2 linked regions of the Teredinibacter turnerae T7901 genome follow. Each later gene encodes a partner of the first gene's protein in a complex. Links are inferred from orthologs where the notes say so. Each region holds a gene or a part of one and is shown in the gene's direction. Other genes may lie near its edges. The genes, in order: trxB and trxA.

Region 1 (6,651 bases):
CGGGAGCATTTCAGTTGGGAAATAATTAACCCCTGCGGCAAAGGCATCTGGCTCGCTGTGTGCGTACCGGTATTCGGCACCATAAGACAAGTCTTTCATCAGGCGAGTAGGTGCATTTCGCAGATGAACAGGCACATCGTAGCTGGGCATTTGGCGCACATCTTCTCGTGCTTGGTTGAAGGCATTATACACAGCGTTGCTTTTTGGCGCTGCCGCGAGGTAAGTCACCGCCTGTGCTAATGCGAGCTCCCCTTCCGGGCTACCGAGCCGTTCTTGCACATCCCAGGCATTGAGCGCGAGCGTAATACCCCGTGGATCAGCATTGCCAATATCTTCTGACGCCATCCGAACCACGCGACGCGCGATGTACAGAGGGTCACAGCCACCATCGAGCATGCGCACAAACCAGTAAAGTGCCGCGTCCGGATCAGAACCTCGCACCGATTTGTGCAACGCTGAAATCTGTTCGTAGAACAGGTCTCCGCCTTTATCAAAGCGCCGCACGTCTCCGGTCAAAACCTGTGCAAGCACATCTGCCCCCAGGGTGCCCCCGGTGTCGAGCAGGTCGCTGGCGATCTCGAGCAGATTCAACAAGCGCCGCGCATCGCCATCCGCCGCCTGAACAAGCAGCTTGCGCTCGGCGTCGGCAATTTTTAACTGTTTGCTCACCAGCCCCCGCTCGCTCGATAACGCCTTGTCGATGAGCTGTACCTGCTGCTCATCACTGAAGCGCTGGAGCACGTACACACGGCAACGGGAGAGCAACGCATTGTTGACCTCAAACGACGGGTTCTCGGTAGTGGCACCAACAAAGAGAATGGTGCCATCTTCCACATAGGGGAGAAAGGCGTCCTGTTGAGATTTGTTGAACCGATGTACTTCATCAACAAATAAAATGGTCTTGCGCCCATAGGCCTGCTGCTGTTGGCGTGCCTGTTGGACGGCATCGCGAATGTCCTTGACCCCGGCAAGCACCGCCGAAATCGACAGAAAAAACGCGTTGGCCTCATTAGCAAGTAAACGAGCAAGGGAGGTTTTGCCTATCCCCGGCGGCCCCCAAAGTATCATCGAATGAATCTGGCCGTGTGCTATCGCCTGCCGCAGCGGCTTCCCGGCACCGAGCAAGTGCTCCTGGCCGAGATACTCGTCCAGGTTGCGGGGCCTTAGGCGCGCAGCCAAAGGCTCAAAATGGCCGGCATTGCTTGGCTCGTCAAATAGATCGTCCGCCACGCACTAGCTTCCGCTATGAATGACATCAGTGCCCGCCGGCGGCTTAAAACTGAAAATACTCGCATCGATGGGCTTATTGAGCTGACGTTTGGAAAAGGTCACAACCGTACGCTGCCCCAACTTGTCTTCCAGGATCATGCCTTCAAGCCGGTCTTTTTTGTCGAAGATAAACTCCAGCCCGGCAAAATTACTGGTTTGTTCATCTTTTGGCGCCATGCGATAGGTGAGCGCGCCTTTGTTCATCGATGCTGTGATAGCGTAAGTTTTTGCCAATTCGGCAAAATCACCGCTCAATAATTGTGCAGGTGTCGATGCCAATTGCTGCTTGGAATAAACGGTCACCTGCTCCATATCCGGGTCGTACACCCACAGCTGCTCGCCATCGGTCACTACGGTTTGCTCAAATGGCGGTTCGACCTGCCAGAAAAAACGGCCAGGGTTACTTACTTTCACCTGCCCTTCCGTTTTTTGCAGCTCAGCCCCCGAATCGTCCAGCAATCGTTGCTCAAAGTGCGCGGAAAACGTGTTCAGTGCTCGCAATTTAGCACTTAAGTCATCCACATCATCCGCCCAGGATACGGAGCAAAACAACCCACTTAACAGAACAGCCGCAGTAAAAAATGTATTTTTTAACGCCATAATTACCTACTTGGGTGGTGGTGGAGCAAGGACTTCACGGCTGCCGTTCGAACTCATTGGAGTTACAACACCCGCCATTTCCATATCTTCAATTAGCCGCGCAGCGCGGTTGTAGCCTATGCGCAATTTTCGCTGCACGGAGGAAATACTGGCCTTACGTGTTTCTGTCACAAATGCCACGGCTTCATCGTACAGTGGGTCGGACTCTGACTTGCCGTCCTCATCTCCCTCGGAACTGAACCCTGGCACCGGGATGCTGGAAACGTCTTCGCTTAGAATATCGTCCAGGTAATCAGGTTCCCCGCGCTTTTTCCAATCCGCAACAACTTTGTGCACCTCGTGGTCATCGATAAACGCGCCGTGAACACGTACTGTATGAGCGGTCCCTGGCGGCAAGAAGAGCATGTCACCGTGCCCGAGAAGTTGTTCCGCACCGCCTTGGTCCAGAATCGTTCGGGAATCGATTTTCGATGACACCTGGAATGCCATTCGGGTCGGTACGTTCGCCTTGATTAAACCGGTAATGACATCCACCGACGGACGCTGGGTTGCCAGTATCATGTGAATACCCGCAGCCCGTGCTTTTTGGGCAATTCGCGCGATCAACTGCTCCACCTTTTTGCCGACGATCATCATCATGTCGGCGAATTCGTCGATCACCACTACAATAAACGGCATGGTGGTCAGATCCGGTGCGGTTGCGTTTTCGCGTTCGACCACACCATCGTCTTCGGGTGTCCATAGCGGATCGGGGATCGGCGCCCCGGCTTTCTCTGCGTCGCGTACTTTTTTGTTGTAACCGCTGATGTTCCGCACCCCGAGAGACGCCATCAATTTGTAGCGCCGCTCCATCTCGCCTACGCACCAGCGCAAACCGGTGGCGGCATCTTTCATGTCGGTGATCACCGGCGTTAGCAGGTGAGGAATACCGTCGTACACCGACAGCTCGAGCATTTTGGGATCGACGAGAATCAAGCGCACTTCTTCCGGCGTTGATTTGTACAACATGCTCACCAGCATGGAGTTCACCCCAACCGATTTACCCGAGCCCGTCGTACCCGCCACCAGCAGGTGAGGCATACGCGCAAGATCGGCAACCACAGCCTCACCGGAAATATCATGCCCAAGCGCTAATGTCAGTGGTGATTTGGACTTATCGTACGCCTCTGCACCGATAACTTCGCTTAAGCGCACCATTTCGCGGTGCTCGTTGGGAATTTCCACACCGACCACCGATTTGCCTGGAATCACTTCCACAACGCGTACACTGATCACCGCCAACGAGCGCGCAAGGTCCTTGGCCAAATTAGAAATTTTGCTGACCTTCACACCCGGCGCCGGTTGAATCTCAAACCGGGTTACCACGGGCCCAGGCAACACCGCCACCACATCCGCAATAACGCCAAAATCCTTCAGTTTCAGCTCCAAAAGACGCGACATCGCCTCCAGAGACTCTTCCGAGAAGCCTTTGTCGCTTTTTTTGTCTGCAGGTTCGAGCAACTCAAGCGGCGGCAAATCGCCGACCGGCGGCGTATCGTCAAACTCCAGTTTCTGCTGTTTTTCCCGATTAACACGTTCGCTGGGTTCTGGCTTTTTCTTGGGTGGTTCAATTTTTGGCGGAATTTTTTCTTTAACTTTCGCCACATGGACTTTGGCCGCTTCCCGACGTTGCGCCACCGCAGCCTGTGCTTCGCGCTGCTCCTGTTTAGCTCGCTTTCTGGCCTCACGCTTTTGCTTCACGTGCGCAATAAATCGCAACACGGCGGCGCCCAGCGCATCCATGACTGCGAACCAGGAAATTTCTGCAAAAATGGTGAGACCGAACAGGAGCATCGCCAGAAGCAGTAAACTCCCCCCCATATAGCCGAAGGCGCCATGAATCGCGGTTGCAGTTGTTAACCCCAGGTACCCGCCTGCGGAAAACGGCAAGTAGGTACTTTCAGTTCCATACTGCATAACCGCCAAGCCCGTAGCGGCGACCATCACCAGAATAAAACCCACAAAACGGACGGCAAAAATCAGCAAATCTGGCTGAAATGCCCGCCGTTCGCGCAGCTGCAAAACCACCTGATAGGCCAGCATTAGCGGGAATAGATACGCGAGTGCACCGAACAGCGAGAAAAACACATCAGAAAGCCAGGCACCAGCCGGGCCGCCGGCGTTGTCGACAGATCCATTGCCCGACGATGACCATCCAGGGTCGGAAGTGCTGTACGTAAACAGAGCCAGCGCAATATAGGCGCACGTGAGCACAAGACCAATCAACACTCCTTCGCGTAATATGCGTACTGCAATGGGGGATTTTTCGGCGGGATCTTCAGTACCGGCTACTATTTTACTCAAGATAATTCTCGTGCTGCGTTTCTTAGCTTTTAGGATAAAATATGACAAATTTTTCGGGCTATTGTACCCGAATTTGTTACGCGTCAGTTTTTCCCTGTGATAATCCGGGACAATGCTGTTTTTTTCACCTATCAGATTAGTTTTGGCTATGACAAACATAGGCACCAGCGCAATGGCTGAAAGTCGAGCGATAGATTAACATCCGCGCCTGAACTGATTGTTAACAAAGGATATTTTTATTATGAGTGACGCCAAGCACTTTCCTCTGATTATCCTCGGGTCTGGGCCTGCAGGTTACACGGCAGCCATTTATGCGGCTCGTGCCAACCTCAAACCAGTGGTTATTACAGGTATGCAGCAGGGCGGACAGCTCACGACTACCACCGAGGTCGAAAACTGGCCAGGCGGCTCCCATGATTTACAGGGGCCAGACCTGATGGTGCAAATGCAACAGCACGCAGAGCGATTTAACACGGAGATCATCTTCGACCACATTCACGAATGCGATCTTAACAGTACGCCGAAAAAGCTGGTGGGCAATGAAACTTATACCTGCGACGCACTGATCATTGCCACCGGTGCCTCTGCACAATACCTAGGATTGCCGTCCGAAGCTGCTTTCCAAGGTAAGGGCGTGAGCGCTTGTGCAACCTGTGATGGCTTCTTCTACCGCGATCAAAAAGTTGCTGTTGTCGGCGGCGGCAACACCGCCGTTGAAGAAGCGCTTTATCTGGCCAATATTGCCAGCGAAGTTACGCTGATTCACCGCCGCGATTCATTGCGTTCAGAAAAAATCTTGCAGGATCGCCTTCTCGAGAAAGCGGAGAACGGTAACGTAAAACTGATGTGGAACCAGACTCTCGATGAAGTTCTGGGTGATGACAGCGGTGTAAACGGCCTGCGCTTAAAGTCCACACAGGACGGCTCTACGCAGGAAATAGATGTCGCCGGCGTATTTATCGCTATTGGCCACAAGCCCAACACCGATATTTTTGAGGGTCAGCTGGATATGCACAACGGCTACATCAAAATCAAAAGTGGCCTTGAAGGCGCAGCGACGTCGACCAACGTCCCCGGAGTATTCGCCGCAGGTGACGTGGCAGATCACATATATCGACAGGCAGTAACCTCTGCTGGCGCTGGCTGTATGGCCGCACTGGATGCTGAGAAATACCTGGATAACCTGGTATAAACCTTTCTCCCCCGTTCACTCTCGCCGAGTTGATACGGGGGTTGCTTTCCCTCTTTTCTGTTGTAGCATGACTCGACTTCATTCAGGTAACGAGACCTTATGAGTCAACTGCAATGGCTGGACGCGGACAACCTGCGCTTTCCTCCTACCCACAGCGCCTTGCGCGACCCTGACGGTCTGCTCGCAGTCGGTGGTGATCTATCACCTGCACGCCTGATTGAGTCCTACTCCCACGGCATTTTTCCCTGGTATAGCGACGGCCAACCGCTTCTGTGGTGGACGCCAGATCCACGGATGGTTTTGCGGCCTGCACATGTTCATCGCGGTCGTACTTTGCGTAAGCTGCTCCGCCAACACCCATTCACTGTCACCGTTGACAGCGCATTCGATGCTGTGGCTCAAGCCTGCGGCACGATCGAAAGAGAGGGACAGGACGGAACCTGGATAACCCAGGAGATGCTCGCCGCTTATTCCGAGCTCAACCGCTTAGGTGTTGCGCACTCGCTTGAGGTTTGGTTGCAGAACGAACTCGTAGGTGGCCTTTACGGAATTGCCCTGGGCACGGTTTTCTTCGGCGAGTCCATGTTCAGCCGAGTATCTGGCGCATCCAAAGTAGGCTTCTCGATACTATGCCAACAACTGGAGAACTGGGGGTTCGAGCTAGTGGATTGCCAAATACATAGCGGATATTTGGCCTCTTTCGGCGCGCAAGAGATTCCGCGAGCTACGTTCGAGAAGCTACTCGCACAACATGTTTGGAACATACCCCGCGTTCCGTCAGCCGCCTGTTATCAAAGCCCAATACCTACGACAAGCAGACCATGCCCTCCGCTTATCAACTGGCAGATGGCCTGGACAGCCGGAGAGGACCTTGCGTGACAAAGCTTGCTCAACTTAAGCTGTACGCTACCCGTCCCCACCCCTGTAGCTACCTCGATGATCAGGAAGCCACGACAGTATTCATCGACCCCAATGCCACCATTGATGCATCCCTTTATAGCGAGCTTTCCGCATATGGATTTCGACGCAGCGGTAGCCATGTGTACCGGCCACACTGCGAACAATGTCAGGCATGCATACCAATCAGAGTGTGCGCAGACAGTTTTACGCCCAACCGCAGCCAGAAGCGTTGCTTAAAACTCAATGCAGATCTGGTTGTATCCGAGCACGATAGTATCGACAACGAAGAATGTTTTAGTTTGTATGAGCGCTACATCAACGAACGCCACAGCGACGGCGATATGTAC
Region 2 (16,226 bases), 1.8 Mb from region 1 along the record:
GTTGCGATTGCGGTGACCGATCATCGCGGCGAGAGAGGTGGACTTACCAGTACCGGTCGCCCCCACAAACAGCACCAAACCGCGCTTGACCATCGCCAGCTCTTTAATGGTTTCCGGTAGGCCCAGATCATCAATTTTTGGAATTTGTGTTTCGATTCGACGCAACACCATACCCGCCAGGTTGCGCTGATAGAAGGCGCTGGCACGAAACCGCCCGATTCCTCGTGCACTAATCGCGAAGTTGAGTTCCTTGGTTTCCAAAAACTCTTTGCGCTGCTTTTCGTTCATCACACTGAGCACGGTTTCGCGGCTCTTTTCCGGCGACAGTGGCGTCGACGAAACGGGAACCACTTTACCGTGTAATTTCATGGACGGCGGAACACCGGCCGTAATAAACAAATCCGACGCACCTTTTTCAACCATCAACGCCAGCAGGCGATCAAAATCCATAGAAATTCCCAGTTGTTAGCATGATCAAACAAGTAATTACCCAAACGCTTAGAAAGCGTCCGGCATCTTGGCTTTTTCGCGCGCGACTTCGCGCGAAATAATGCGGCGCTCGACTAAATCCGCCAGACATTGATCCATCGTTTGCATTCCGATGGCGCCGCCGGTTTGAATAGCAGAGTACATTTGCGCCACTTTGTCTTCGCGAATCAGGTTGCGAATGGCCGGTGTGCCACGCATGATTTCATGTGCAGCAACACGCCCGCCGCCATTTTTTTTCATTAGTGTTTGCGAAACCACCGCCTCCAGGGATTCCGACAACATTGAGCGCACCATGGCTTTTTCATTGGCGGGAAACACGTCGACAACCCGGTCGATGGTTTTTGCCGCCGAAGTGGTATGCAGCGTGCCGAACACCAAATGACCGGTTTCCGCGGCAGTTAACGCCAATCGGATGGTCTCAAGGTCCCGCATCTCGCCCACCAGAATAATGTCCGGGTCTTCCCGCAACGCGGAGCGCAACGCCTCGGCAAAGCCATGTGTATCGCGGTGTACTTCACGCTGGTTTACCAGGCACTTTTTGCTCTCGTGCACGAATTCTATCGGGTCTTCAATAGTCAGAATATGGTGATATTTGTTTTCGTTGATGTAGTCCATCATCGCCGCAAGCGTGGTAGATTTACCGGAACCGGTCGGCCCGGTCACCAGCACCAACCCGCGGGGCACTGAGGACACATCGCGAAAGACCTGCCCCATGCCCAGTTCCTCCATGGTAAGCACCTTGGAGGGGATCGTTCGAAATACCGCGCCTGCACCACGGTTCTGGTTAAATGCGTTTACCCGGAAACGCGCCACGCCCGGCACTTCGAAGGAGAAATCCGTTTCCAGGAACTCCTCGTAGTCCTTGCGCTGCTTGTCGTTCATAATTTCGTAGATGAGGCCGTGTACCTGCTTGTGCTCCATCGGCGGCAGGTTGATACGACGCACATCGCCATCGACGCGGATCATTGGCGGCAAGCCAGCAGAGAGGTGTAAATCCGATGCGCCCTGCTTCGCTGAGAACGCCAATAATTCGGTAATATCCATAGAAAAGCCTTGTGAAAATCAGAGTCTGGAAGGTTACGTAAGTATATGCACAAGATCCAAGACAGGATAACTCAAGTTAACATACGAATTAAAAATGCGGCATCGAACGCCGGCAGAAACCCGCAGGCCATCACACTACTGGCGGTCAGTAAACGCCAGCCAAACGCGCTGATTCAAGCGGCATATGACGCAGGCCTGCGAGATTTTGGCGAAAATTACCTGCAGGAGGCTGTCGAAAAAATCGCCGTGTTAGCCATGCCCGAAGCACGCTGGCATTTTATCGGCCCCATCCAAAGCAATAAAACCCGCGCAATCGCAGAGCACTTCCAGTGGGTGCACTCCGTCGACAGGTTGAAAATCGCCCAGCGCCTCAGCGAACAGAGATCGCCCGCTTTACCTCCCCTGCAAATATGCCTGCAGGTAAATATCGATAACGAAGACACCAAATCCGGTGTCAACGTCACTGAACTGGAAACCCTGGCACTCGCAGTGGCTGAGCTGCCGCATCTGCAGTTGCGAGGGTTGATGACTATTCCAGCGACCCAATATACAGCAGATAACTCGCCCTTTGTGCGCTTGCAAACGTTATTTGAGCGCTTGAAAAAGCACCCCCAGCTCGCCAATATGGACACCCTTTCGATGGGCATGTCCGGCGATATGGAAGATGCTATTGCCGCTGGCTCCACCCAGGTGCGCATCGGCACTGCCCTATTCGGCGAGCGAACCCATTAAACCGGATGCGATCTGACCCGTATCCGATACCAGATTTTCAGGACCACAGATGACAGACTCACAGCCCACAGTGGCGTTCATTGGCGCGGGCAACATGGCGGGCAGCATATTCGGCGGCCTGGTCGCAAACGGCTATAACGCTCAGCGCATTATTGCCAGCGACCCAAAGCCCGACGCACTTGCAAAGCTTCAGGCATCGCTCAATATTCGCACCACCACCGACAACCGCGAAGCTCTTGCCGCCGCCGACATCGTTGTGCTGGCAGTAAAGCCGCAAGTAATGAAGGCTGTGTGCTGCGACCTGGCACCGCACTTAAAACCCGGGACCCTGGTTATCTCGATTGCCGCCGGCATCAGTGCCGCGAGCTTGCACACCTGGCTAGGAGGCAATCAGGACTTGGCGCTAGTGCGCTGCATGCCAAATACGCCGTCGCTGGTGCAGGCTGGCGCCAGTGGCTTGTTTGCCACCCCCAGTGTGAGTGACAAGCAAAAGCAACAGGCCGAGTCCATAATGGCGGCCGTCGGCAGCGTCTGCTGGGTCAATAACGAGGAAGACATTCACGCGGTTACCGCGGTTTCCGGCAGTGGTCCGGCTTATTTCTTTTTAATGATCGAAGCCATGACTGACGCCGGGGTTGCCCAGGGCCTGAACAAAGACACCGCTGCGCGTTTAGCGTTGGATACCGCCTACGGCGCCGCTAAACTGGCAGTAAACAGCGATGTGGATGTCGTGGAGCTGCGCCGCCGGGTTACCTCCCCGAACGGCACCACCGCAGAGGCTATCGCATCCTTCGAAAACAACAACTACCGTGTAATTGTTGCCAATGCCATGCAGGCCTGCGCTGACCGTTCCCGGCAGCTGGCAGAGCAACTGGCGGATTGACCCAACAGACATCCGCCCTTTATTTGCCTATTCACCAGGAACCATTCACCAGGAATAATAGAAAGAGTCTGCTATGAACCCCTTTATCGAAATCGGTATTTATGTCGTCCACACGCTGGGCTCCGTGTTCCTGCTATTTGTTATCTTGCGATTTCTGCTGCAACTGGCGCGCGCAGATTTCTACAATCCGTTTTCGCAGACAGTGGTGAAGGTGACAAACCCGGTTTTGCTACCGCTGCGCAAGATCATCCCCGGATTTTTTGGCATCGACCTGGCGTCACTGGTGCTCGCTTTGTTGGTGCAGCTGGTCATCGGTGAACTCAGCGCCGTAATCGGTCACCACCAACTGGTCAACCCTGGCTATGTTTTAATAATGGGCGCACTTGGCACCCTTAAAATGACCACCTACATTGTGTACGTGTGCCTGCTGGTGCTGGTAGTTACAAGTTTTATCGCACCCTACAGTACCCACCCGGCCCTGGTTTTAGTGCGTCAACTGATGGAACCCCTGCTGCGCCCAGTACAGAAAGTGATTCCACCCATGGGCGGGCTCGACTTTTCGGTGCTGTTCGTGTTTATGGGGGTCACCATCATTCAAAAATTACTGGACGCGACGGCCTACTCTGTGGGCGTTATTCCAGGTTTGATTATTGGCTACTAGCCGCCGGGCACCCTGTCGCCGAACGAGTACCACAAACCAGCTATAAATACAGGATTGCACTTGTGCCCGATCACTACCAATGGCATGCGGATCATTTAATCTTGCACTGCGTGTTACAGCCAAAAGCCAGCAGTGATGCATTCGCGGGTCTACAGGCGGACCGGTTAAAGATTCGTATAACAGCGCCACCAACCGATGGCAAAGCCAATGCCCATTTGGTGAAATACCTGGCACGGCAATTTGGCGTTGCCAAAAGCGATATCGAAATTGTGCGCGGCCAGCTGTCGCGCCAGAAAACATTGCAAATTAACCACCCAAAGCACATACCAGCCGACGCGCTGGTTGAACAGCCGAAGATCTAAGGGCGTTTATGCCAGATTCTATTCCAGCCAATTCCGTCGGCCTGGTCACCCCTCAACTCATGCAGTTCGATGAACCCCTGGCGCTCGCGTGTGGGCGGACTCTAGACAGCTACCAACTGATGGTGGAAACCTACGGTACGCTCAACGCCAGCCGCACTAACGCGCTGCTGATTTGCCACGCGTTGTCAGGCCACCATCACGCGGCCGGTTACCACAGCATGGACGAGCGCAAGCCCGGCTGGTGGGATGCCTATATCGGGCCGGGCAAACCGCTGGACACCAACAAATTTTTTATCGTGTCGCTGAATAATATCGGCGGCTGCCACGGTTCAACCGGACCGGTGACGCCAAACCCATCAACTGGGCAACCCTGGGGCGGCGATTTTCCAACCCTGCGCGTCCGCGATTGGGTGCACTCCCAGGCCCGCCTTGCCGATGCGCTGGGTATTCAAAAATGGGCCGCCGTCGTCGGCGGAAGTTTAGGCGGTATGCAAGCAATGCGCTGGTCGCTTGAGTACCCGGATCGGGTTGGCCACTGTGTGGTTATTGCGTCGGCGATGAAGCTTTCTGCGCAGAATATTGCTTTCAACCACGCAGCGCGCGAAGCCATTTTGACCGACCCGGATTTTCACGACGGAAACTTTTTGAGCCACAGCACCGTGCCAAAGCGGGGCTTGAGCACCGCGCGGGTCATCGCCCACTTAACCTACCTTTCCGACGATGGCATGGGGCAGAAGTTTGGCCGTGAACTGCGTTCGGGTTCGTTCGAGCAGGGCACCGAGGAACCGGTTGAGTTTCAGATTGAAAGCTATCTTCGCTATCAGGCCGACAGTTTTTCCAAAGTGTTCGACGCCAACACCTACGTGCTAATGACCCGGGCACTCGACTACTTCGATCTCGCCCGTGAATACGGCGACGACCCCGTAGAGGCCTTCAAGCAGGCGCAGTGCAAATACATGGTGATTTCATTTACCTCCGACTGGCGTTTCTCACCGGAGCGCTCGCGCGAAATCGTCAACGCCCTGATTCGCGCCGACCGCGATGTGGTATACGGCGAGCTGGAGTCTGACTTTGGTCACGACGCCTTCCTGATTCCTAATCAGCCGCGCTATTGGGATCTGCTAACAAGTTATATGAGTCAAATTGAGGTGGCCGACTGATGCGTATCGACCACAAAATTATTCTGGATTGGGTAGAGCCGAATTCGCGCGTGCTGGACCTGGGCTGCGGTGACGGTTCGCTACTGAAAAACCTGACCGCCAGCAAACAGATTCACGGTTACGGGCTGGAAATTAACAGCGAAAATATCTTGCAGTGCATTGCCAATGGCGTGAATGTGATCGAACAGGATATAGACGCTGGCCTCGGCGATTACGACGACCAGAGTTTCGACCTGGTCATCATGTCGCAGACGATTCAAACCATGATGTACCCAGAGAGAACCCTCGAGGAAATGCTTCGCATCGGCCGCCAGGTTATTGTGACATTCCCCAATTTCGGCCACTGGAAAGCCCGCGTGCAACTGGCGCTGCACGGACGCATGCCGGTCTCAGACCTGCTGCCTTACGAGTGGTACAACACGCCCAATATTCACTTTTGTACCTTTCGTGACTTTGAGCATTTGTGCAACGATCTGAAAGTGAAAACCCTGAACCGGGAAGTGATTGGCGGCGATGGGATGGCCTCGTTTTTCCAAAAGCTACACCCGAATTTATTCGCCGCTACCGCGCTTTATCGCATAACCAAAGGTGATTTATGAAAACGATGATCAGCCTGTTGGCACTTTTCGCCTTGAGCCTCTCGGTCCACGCGGACGTCAGCTCCCAGGCCAGCCACCGCTTTGGCGCCTACGAACTGCATTACAGTATTTTGCCGAGCACCTTTATTCCCGCCGACGTGGCTGCCGCTGCGGGCATCAAACGCAGCAAGTACGAAAGCCTTATCAATGTGTCAGTCACCCGCACCGGCGAATACGGCGGCCTGCCCGTCACCCTGCGGGGCACCGTGGCGAACCTGATGCAACAGCAAAAACCGCTGGTGTTCCAAACTATTGAGGAGCAAAACGCGGTTTACTATCTGGCGCCGCTGCGCCACACCGGCGAAGAGCAAATCCACATTACACTGGAGGCGACTGTCGAGGGCGGCGAGCCGATAAACCTTAAGTTCACCACCAAACTGTATCCCGATAACTAGCCCAGCATTACCGATTCACAGCGCTGTTAACTTTTTGAATTGATTGCAATGAATAAAACCGTAGTACTCGCCAGCGGCAACCCCGGCAAACTCCGCGAATTCCAGCAAATGTTGCAAACCTGTGGGCTCGACGTGGTTCCGCAAGGCAACTTTGCGGTGCCGGATATTGAAGAAACGGGCCTGACCTTTGTGGAAAACGCGATCCTGAAGGCCCGCAACGCCTGTGAACATACCGGCCACCCGGCGATCGCCGACGACTCCGGCATTGAAGTGGATGCACTCAACGGGGCACCCGGCATTTATTCCGCGCGCTTTTCCAATGGCTGGCAGGGCGAAAATGCGTCCGACGACCGCAATAACGCCTACCTGCTCGAGCGTTTGGCTGGTGTACCTGACGCACAGCGCACCGCGCGTTATCAGTGTGTGCTGGTGTATATGCGGCACGCGGCGGACCCTACCCCGCTGATTTGCCAGGCAAGTTGGGAGGGGCGTATTTTGACAGCACCGCAAGGGGAAAACGGCTTCGGCTACGATCCGTTATTTTGGTTGGACGAGCTCAACTGCACCTCAGCGCAGTTGCCGAAAGACGAAAAAAACCGCATCAGCCATCGCGCGAAAGCCATGGCGATGCTGTTAGCGGCATTGCAGAACGCGCGTTGAAGCCCCGCCAAAAGGTTGGCCTATTGGACTAAAACCGCCAGCCAAATTGCAATGCGCCCGATGTGGTGGCGTCACTTTGCCCGTAGGACAACTCGATCACCAACCGTTTGATTTGATACGCCAGGCCGCCCGACAAAGTATCTTCGCGGTTACCGCTGAGATCCTGGCGATAGCCTAAGCGCAGATCGAGACCGCGCAACGGTGTCACCTCAAGGCCAAGCGCAACCTCCTGCAGGGGCGCCTCGGCAGCGACCGGCTGGTTTTCACTGAGATCCATATCCAGCCCGAGAGAAAAACGCTCGCGCACATAGCCGAGCCCCAGGCGGGAACGGGTTTTTAACTGGAGTTCCGCACCGCTGTTGGTGGTGAATTTTTCCGGCACAAGGTCTTTCGCGGCAACACCGACACGATAGTGATCGAACAGCTCAAACAACACCCCTACGTCGCCGTTCACACTCAGATAAGACTGCTCATCGTCATCAAAATCTAGGTCATCGTCGCCGAAATCTGTGCTGTCGCTGATGGCGTAAATGTTCAGCACTTTCGGTGTTACCCCAAGCGCGACGCTCTGGCCGAAAAACTCGAATTTACGGGAGAGGGAAACACCCCACTCCAACAAATTAAACGCCGTGATATTCGCACTCGAGTTAAAGCGATCCGACGGGTCGATAAGATTGCCGTTGCCATCTAGCAGCGCCGGGGAAATATCCGCAAAGCTGCCGCCCGCGGCGAGTACATCCATCGCATTAATATAATCAGCGAGCAGTGCGTAGTCCGCAGCGGGAATCGTGGAATCGGCGAAGCTGATGGAACGACTGCTGATAAAAAAAGCACCGCCTTCAAACTTGCTCGGTTCGCTCACCGACAAGCCAAAAACCACCTCGCCTTCGATCTGCTGGTTGCCCAGATCCACCAGCAGGGTTTCCAGCTGGCGCGCGCGATTGGCCACTTCGCCAGCCGCTTCCGCCGAGCGTGAACTGTTATACCCGTCCACCGCCCGCTCCAGGTTTTCCTGCAGGTTATCGTCAGCGGCATCGATCACAGCCTCCACACTGTCATCCACCTGCACAACCAGATTGGGAAACACAAAACGGCTGTCGCGCGTGCGATTTTCGGACTCATCATTGAGTGCGAGTAGTGCTGGATTGTAATACTGCGCCTGATGAAAGCTGGCCACACCAACACCGGCGCCACCCATGGCAAGGCCACGCGGGTCATAAATACCATAGCTGATTGCCTGTGCCGACGAAGCGACCATTACACCAGCAGTGCACAGTGACAGGGGGAGCAGAGCGGAAAAACGGCTGAACACAAATAACGACCTCAGTTGCACATTCTTGGGTCAGTTACACTACCATACGCGCAGCGCCCATAATGAGGCGAATTCCCTGTTCTTTTACGACGACCCCATGACCCAGCCAGCCCAGCTCGCTCTACCGCCACTCTCGCTATACGTGCATATCCCCTGGTGTGTGCGCAAATGCCCCTATTGCGACTTTAACTCCCACAGTGTGCGCAGCGAACTGCCCGTCGATGCTTACATTGATGCGCTATTGGCAGATTGCTCCGCCGACCGGCACTTTGCCCAGCAGCGAAAAATTCGCTCCGTCTTTTTCGGTGGCGGCACCCCCAGCCTGCTGCCGGGCAAAGCCATCGCGCGCCTCCTAGACGGCTTGCGGGAGCGACTCGACTTCACCCGCGATTGTGAAATCACTCTGGAGACCAACCCGGGTACCGCGGAGTACAGTAACTTTGCCGACTATCGCGCGGCGGGCGTTAATCGTATATCCCTCGGTGCACAGAGTTTTAATGCACTGCAATTGCAGCAACTGGGGCGAATTCATCAACCGGAAAATATTCAGATCGCTTTTACCCAAGCGCGCGACGCGGGTTTCGATAATATTAACCTCGACCTGATGTTCGCCCTGCAAGGGCAAAACTGTGCCGATGCTATGCGCGATCTGGAAGCGGCAATTGCGCTCGAGCCAGAGCATATTTCCTGGTATCAGCTCACCATTGAGCCCAATACCGCTTTTTATTCGAACCCGCCGAGCCTTCCCGACGACGATACCAGTTGGGAAATACAGCAGGCCGGTATGCAACTGCTGGCAGACTCTAACTACGCGCAATACGAAGTCTCTGCCTATGCACGAGCGGGAAAGCAGGCCGCACACAATATCAACTACTGGGAGTTTGGCGACTACATGGCGATAGGCGCGGGTGCGCACGGAAAAATAACCTGGCCGGAGGAAAACCGCATCGAGCGCTATCAAAAAACCCGGCTGCCAGACCACTACCTGGCGGCAGCACAAACCTGCGCGTTCACCTCACATCGTGAAACACTCGCTGAACACAATTTACCGTTTGAGTTTATGATGAACGCACTGCGACTCAACCAGGGCGTTGCCAGCGAGCTGTTTACAGCACGCACAGGCTTGCCCCTGGCGTCGCTGGAACCGCAGCTCACGCCACTGCGGGAAAAGGGCCTGCTGGGGACAGATCCGCAGCGGTTGTACACAACCACGCTGGGCCACCAATACCTGAACAGTGTGCTGGAAAGCCTGCTGTCAGATTAGGGCCAGTTAAACCGAAACACCGGCGACAGGCTGCTACACTCAAGGAACTCACCAAGTTACACGGACCACCATGTTCAACCCCGCCGCCGCTTTTCGCCAACTTAGTATTGCTCGCAAAGTCACTGTCCTGGTGATGATGATCGGTGCACTTCTGGTGTCTGGCATCATTGCTGAACGCCTTTTTTTTGGCGAAAAATTTGTTGGCGGTATTGCCGAGACTCTCGACGATACACACCAGAATGTGGCGCCATGGCTGCTGCAATCGCTCTCGCGCGGCGACAAAAGCAGCGCTGTGTTGTTACTGAAAGACAGCTCTCACCGCAACCCACAGCTGGCGTTTCGCCTGCAACAACAGGCGGTCGAACAGCCGGGGCCGATCTTTGATAATTTTGCCCAACTTCGCGCGGGCGGTTGGCAGCGCAGCCTGGAGAAAACCTATCCGCTGGCAACCGCCGACGCCAATTACCTGCTTAAAATCCGCGGTGTCGGCCCCTACTTTAATGACGAATTTATCAGCCATCTACTCTACAACCTGGTAGTCGAGGCCATATTGATTCTGGGGCTGGCGGCAATCATCCTGGTCATGCTCGAGCAACTGGTGTTTCGACATTTGCGCCATATTGCAGCGCAAACCGAAAAGCTTTCTATCGATACCATCGGCAACCCCATTACCCTCGAGCGCCAACCGTCTGATAGCGAAAGCGAGGACGAGTTGGACAGCGTCGTCAATGCGCTCAACAGCATGCGTGAAACCATCCTGATCGACATAAAACAGCAGGCGCAAATTGAAGACGCACTCCTCGCGGCGAAAGAAGAAAAAATCGAAACCCGACGCATGATTGAGCGGGTTAAAGCCGCAAATCAGGCAAAAAGTCAGTTTATCGCCACCATGAGCCACGAGATCCGCACCCCAATGAACGGGGTAATTGGCATGATAGAAATGCTGCGGGATACGCCTCTGAACGACAGCCAAAAACACTACCTGGATGTCATTTTCAGATCGGGGGAATCGCTGCTGGAAATCATCAACGATATTCTCGATTACTCAAAAATCGAAGCCGGCAAAATGAACCTGGAAAATGTCGATTTCGATCTCAACGAACTGCTCAACGATTGCGTGCAGCTGTTCAGCGCAACAACCCATAAACGGGACATCGAGTTCGTCTGCGCCATCAGCCCCGAAACACCCACCCAGCTACGCGGCGACCCCACGCGGCTGCGCCAGATCGTCGTGAACCTTATCGGCAATGCGTTCAAGTTCACCTCCAACGGTCACGTGATGGTGCTGGTAAAAAGCCTACAGGATCGCACCTCCGAACACCCTCTGCTGCGTTTTTCGATTGTCGACAGCGGCATAGGCATCAGCAAAGAAATTCAGCGCAACCTGTTTCAAGCCTTTAATCAGGCCGACACCAGCACCACCCGACGCTATGGCGGCACCGGTCTGGGGCTGGCCATTTGCAAGCAACTGGCAGAGTTAATGGGCGGCACAATCGGAGTGGAGAGCGAATACGGCAAGGGCTCCACCTTCTGGTTCACCATTCGTTTCGATTTGCCCGAAGACAGGCAGCGGCAGCCACCTAGCTCAAGCCTCGCGCTGTCTGGCAAACGCATTCTCGCCATACACAGCTCTCCGGTATTAGTCACCGCCTTCGCCGACAACTGCGAGGGCTACAACATGAAATGCCATCATGTGAGCAAAGCCTCAGACGCACTCAAGCGCCTCACTAACCAGACGCCAGACCAAATTTATGACTTTCTTTTTCTCGATCAACGCATTGATGGCGAGGACGGTTTTGCGCTCGCGCAAAGTATTCGCGAAATACCCGCCTACGCGGAAACACCCATTCTAATGCTCACCCATGAGCGCACCACCAAGTTTACGATGGAACAGTTGATGCCCATCACCAGTATTCTCCCGCGCCCGCTCACCGCACATGGGCTGCGTACTGCGCTCTTGGCCCAGTCCACGGGCGTGGCTCTCAACGAGTTGATTTCGATGGAAAGTAAAGCCATCGCTCCCGCCCAAAAACTTAACGTGTTAGTGGCTGAAGACAATGCCGTAAACCGAATGGTCATAGAAGGACTGCTTAACAAGCACGAAATCGAACCTGTTTTCGCCGAAGACGGCCAGGAAGCAGTTACCGCGTTCGAAACCGCCTCACCGCGTTTCGACCTTATATTTATGGACTGCGAAATGCCCAATATGGACGGCTTTGAGGCAACGGAAAAAATTCGCGAATACGAGAAAAACCGCGCACTTACGCCCATGCCGATCATTGCCCTCACCGCGCACGTGGAGGCCGAGCACCGGCAACGGGTATTCAACGTGGGCATGAATTACTACCTCACCAAGCCAGTCACCATGGATAAACTGCGCGAAGCGCTGACATCGGTCGGAGTATTAAAAGACTAGGGCCTGCGTTTTTCAACAACCTTACTTACGATACGCACCAGTTGGCGTAGAATAGTTCGCAAGTGCAGCACATTTATCCTCTCGCGCCCGAGGTTCCACCGGGGCCAAACCGTAACAGGGTTTTCATGGACAACAAATTGATTGAAATCCAGTCGATGTCGGACGACACCGCAGTAGATACAAGCGATACCCCCAGCCTGGATAATCCGGCGTATTACATCAACCGCGAAATCTCTCATCTCGCCTTCAACCGGCGGGTTCTCAAGCAAGCGCTCGACGATCGGCACCCGTTGCTTGAACGCCTCAAGTTCTTGCTGATTTTCAGCTCCAACCTGGATGAATTCTTTGAGATTCGCGTCGCCGGTCTGATGCAGAGTATCAAATTCGAGAGGGAAACCACCGGCCCGGACGGAATGCACCCCACGGAGGTATTGCGTGAAATCAGTCAGATTTGTCACGCCACGGTTGATCTGCAGTACAAAACCCTGAACGACGTACTCATTCCCGCTCTTGCCGAGCAGGGCATCCGGTTTTTACGCCGTAAACGCTGGACGCAGGCACAAGCCAAGTGGGTCGAAGAATATATTGAGCGCGAAGTGCTGCCGATTGTCAGCCCCATTGGTATCGACCCCGCGCACCCCTTCCCGCGCCTGGTCAACAAGAGCCTCAACTTTATTGTTGAACTGGAAGGTAAAGACGCCTTTGGACGCGATTTGAACTACGCCATCGTGCCCGCACCGCGAACCTTACCGCGGGTAATTCGCCTCCCAACGGAACTTGGCGACCCGGGCCAAAATTTTATTTTCCTTTCATCAATGATTCACGCGCACGCTGAAAAAATGTTCCCGGGCATGCAGGTAATGGGGTGCTACCAGTTTCGCATCACCCGCAACGCCGATCTGGATGTGGATATGGAAGGCATCGCCGACCTGGCGCGCGCGCTGCGCGGCGAACTGCATTCACGCCGTTTTGGCACTGCGGTACGCCTGGAAGTGGCGGATAATTGCCCGGAGGAGCTGACCCAGTTTCTACTGCGTGAAGTCGGCCTGACCGACCAGCAGCTCTATCAGGTTAACGGCCCAGTTAATCTGAAGCGCCTGATGCAGGTACCATTCGAAGTCGATCGGCCCGATTTGCAGTACCCACCTTTTACACCGTCCATGCCCAAAGGCTTGAACCGCAAAGATGTGATATTCGACGCCGTTGCCCGCAAAGACTACTTGTTACAGCACCCATTTGAATCTTTTTCGCCGGTTATTCAGCTGGTGCGGCAGGCGGCGAAAGACCCACAGGTAGTGGCAATCAAACAAACCCTCTATCGCAGTGGCGGACTGCAATCGTCACTGGTGGAAGCCTTGATCGATGCCGCGCGCAACGGCAAGGAAGTGACCGCTGTTGTTGAGTTGCGCGCCAGATTCGACGAAGAAGAGAACCTGGAATTGGCCAGCCGGCTGCAAGAAGCGGGTGCCGTGGTGGTTTACGGCGTCGTTGGCTACAAAACCCACTCCAAGATGATGCTCCTGGTAAGGCGTGAAGGCGGCGAGCTCAAACGCTACGTGCACCTGGGTACCGGCAACTACCACAGCGGCAATGCCCGACTCTACACCGACTACTCCCTGCTGACCGCTGACCCAGTGCTGTGTGAGGATGTGCACCGCGTATTTCAGCAACTCACCGGCATGGGCAAGGCCGAGCGCATGACCAAGCTGTTACACGCCCCCTTCACCCTGAAGCGACAATTGCTGCGCCTGATAGACGCCGAAGTCAAAGCGCAAAAAGAAGGTGGCGAAGGGCACATTATCCTCAAATGTAACGGTCTGACTGAACCCAAGGTTATTCAGGCTTTATACAAAGCCTCGCAAGCCGGTGTAAAAATCGACCTGATTATTCGCGGCATGTGTTGTCTGCGGCCGGGTATCCCCGGCGTGTCAGACACAATTACGGTTCGTTCAATCGTTGGCCGATTTTTAGAGCATACCCGTGCCTATTATTTCGCCAACAGCGAATACAAGGTGTTTTGTGCCAGTGCGGACCTGATGGAGCGCAACCTAAATCACCGAGTGGAAACCTGTTTTCCTGTAGAGTCGCCGGAGCATTCAGAGCGGATTCTCAAAGAGCTCAACCTGTATCTGAAGGACAATTTGCGCAGCTGGCAGCTGCAGACAGATGGCACCTACAGCAACAATAGAGCCGAGAGTGAAGAAGCACCAATGGGTGCACAGGAAGAATTGCTGCAAATTTATGCTAGCCAGGGCCAGTGATAGGCCCGCTCAATTGACCCTATGGCCTTGTAACCGGTAGCCGCTATCCTTATTATTAGCGACCTTCCCTCCCTACTCACCTTTCTGGAGAAATCAACTATGAGTGACGCGATCGTTCACACTAGCGATGCAAGCTTTGAACAAGATGTACTGACCGCTGACGGCCCTGTCCTGGTAGATTTCTGGGCAGCCTGGTGTGGACCGTGCAAAATGATCGCTCCGGTTCTCGACGAACTGGCCCAGGAATACGAAGGCAAAATCAAAATCTGCAAAATGGATGTTGATGCCAACAAAGAAACCCCGGCAAAATTCAACATTCGCGGTATTCCGACCCTTATCATCTTTAAAAATGGCAGCGCAGAAGGCACCAAAGTTGGCGCATTATCCAAAGCGCAACTTAAAGAGTTTATCGACGCCAACGTGTAAAGCTCCTGTGGCACGAGCGGTTTTTACCACTTGTGCCATTACTCTTTGCAAGCACCAAATTTTGTGGCTATACTGCAAACGTCTCGCAAGGTAGCTCTTCCGCTCATCTCTCCTGCTGTCATTCATACCCCGAAACCAGTTACCCGATGACCGGAACCTCGTGAAGGCATTCATCCTATTCGGATCGCACCCTTAACTTGCCGAACCTGTGCCCTGTAACCCTGCTCTGTTGTGGTACACGCCGCACAGTCTCCAAGCTTTCAGCTTAACTTTCCGCGATTTTGATAGCGATTTGCCATCAGACAATAACACCAGGATAAATAACCCGATAATCGTCGCCCTAGCTGCTAAATTGAATAGTAGTCAGCCTCGATAAAAACAATTATTTGCTCCAGCAACCAGCATCTCATCGTAAAAATCTTATGAACCTCACCGATCTCAAAACAAAACCCATTGAAGAGCTTATCGATATCGCGAAAGAAATGGGCATGGAAAGTCTCGCCCGTTCCCGCAAACAAGATGTGATTTTTAACATTCTCAAACGTCACGCACGCAGCGGTGAAGACATTTACGGTGATGGTGTGCTGGAAATTCTGCAGGATGGTTTCGGCTTTTTGCGTTCTTCCGGCTCCAGCTATCTCGCTGGTCCAGACGATATCTACGTATCGCCCAGCCAGATCCGCCGCTTTAACTTGCGCACCGGCGACAGCATTGCCGGAAAAATTCGCCCGCCAAAAGAAGGTGAGCGCTACTTCGCATTGTTAAAAGTCAACGAAATTAATTTCGATAAGCCAGAAAACTCCCGCAACAAAATCCTCTTCGAAAACCTCACCCCCCTGTTCCCCACCAGCCGTTTGGTACTGGAAACCGGCAATGGTTCTTCCGAAGATTTAACCGGCCGTATCATCGATTTAATTTCGCCAATCGGCAAAGGCCAGCGCGGCTTGATCGTCGCACCGCCAAAAGCCGGTAAAACCATCATGATGCAGAATGTTGCACAGGCCATCACCCGCAACAATCCTGAATGTCACTTGATTGTTCTGCTCATTGATGAACGTCCGGAAGAAGTAACTGAAATGCAGCGCTCTGTGCGCGGCGAAGTGGTTGCGTCCACATTTGACGAGCCGCCTTCGCGCCACGTGCAAGTTGCCGAAATGGTTATCGAACGCGCGAAACGACTTGTCGAACACAAAAAAGATGTCGTTATTCTGTTGGATTCCATTACCCGTCTTGCCCGTGCGTACAACACCGTAATTCCTTCCTCCGGTAAAGTACTCACCGGTGGTGTCGATGCCCACGCTCTGGAGCGCCCCAAGCGTTTCTTCGGCGCTGCGCGAAATATTGAAGAAGGCGGCAGCCTGTCAATCGTCGCGACCGCGCTGATCGATACCGGCTCCAAAATGGACGAAGTTATTTACGAAGAGTTTAAAGGTACCGGTAACCTGGAATTGCACCTGGACCGTAAAGTGGCCGAAAAACGCGTGTACCCGGCGATCAACATTCGTCGCTCCGGCACCCGTCGT

The links.
Region 2: the proteins of trxB (region 1) and trxA are in contact, whole or in part, in a crystal structure (PDB 1F6M), measured with the Escherichia coli proteins. The link is inferred for Teredinibacter turnerae T7901 from one-to-one orthologs.

The regions. Positions count from the first base shown.
Region 1 is NC_012997.1:2,006,806-2,013,456, reverse strand. Bases 3,550-6,428 are described here. They hold trxB (thioredoxin-disulfide reductase), read left to right. Parts: upstream 3,550-4,453; coding sequence 4,454-5,404; downstream 5,405-6,428. Other genes in these bases: TERTU_RS08750 (arginyltransferase), read left to right, coding at 6,280-6,428; aat (leucyl/phenylalanyl-tRNA--protein transferase), read left to right, coding at 5,504-6,283; TERTU_RS08765 (DNA translocase FtsK), read right to left, coding at 3,550-4,371. Also shown: TERTU_RS08775 (replication-associated recombination protein A), read right to left, coding at 1-1,230; outer membrane lipoprotein periplasmic chaperone LolA, read right to left, coding at 1,234-1,869; more of TERTU_RS08765, read right to left, coding at 1,876-3,549; more of TERTU_RS08750, read left to right, coding at 6,429-6,651.
Region 2 is NC_012997.1:226,810-243,035, reverse strand. Bases 13,190-16,039 are described here. They hold trxA (thioredoxin TrxA), read left to right. Parts: upstream 13,190-14,376; coding sequence 14,377-14,703; downstream 14,704-16,039. Other genes in these bases: rho (transcription termination factor Rho), read left to right, coding at 15,126-16,039; ppk1 (polyphosphate kinase 1), read left to right, coding at 13,190-14,277. Outside these bases: TERTU_RS01010 (PilT/PilU family type 4a pilus ATPase), read right to left, coding at 1-450; TERTU_RS01005 (type IV pilus twitching motility protein PilT), read right to left, coding at 499-1,533; TERTU_RS01000 (YggS family pyridoxal phosphate-dependent enzyme), read left to right, coding at 1,579-2,265; proC (pyrroline-5-carboxylate reductase), read left to right, coding at 2,315-3,148; TERTU_RS00990 (YggT family protein), read left to right, coding at 3,222-3,809; TERTU_RS00985 (DUF167 family protein), read left to right, coding at 3,872-4,171; homoserine O-succinyltransferase MetX, read left to right, coding at 4,180-5,331; methionine biosynthesis protein MetW, read left to right, coding at 5,331-5,930; TERTU_RS00970 (DUF4426 domain-containing protein), read left to right, coding at 5,927-6,364; rdgB (RdgB/HAM1 family non-canonical purine NTP pyrophosphatase), read left to right, coding at 6,413-7,024; TERTU_RS00960 (conjugal transfer protein TraF), read right to left, coding at 7,053-8,336; radical SAM family heme chaperone HemW, read left to right, coding at 8,434-9,600; TERTU_RS00950 (hybrid sensor histidine kinase/response regulator), read left to right, coding at 9,671-12,016; more of ppk1, read left to right, coding at 12,142-13,189; more of rho, read left to right, coding at 16,040-16,226. UniProt on the Escherichia coli protein: Participates in various redox reactions through the reversible oxidation of its active center dithiol to a disulfide and catalyzes dithiol-disulfide exchange reactions.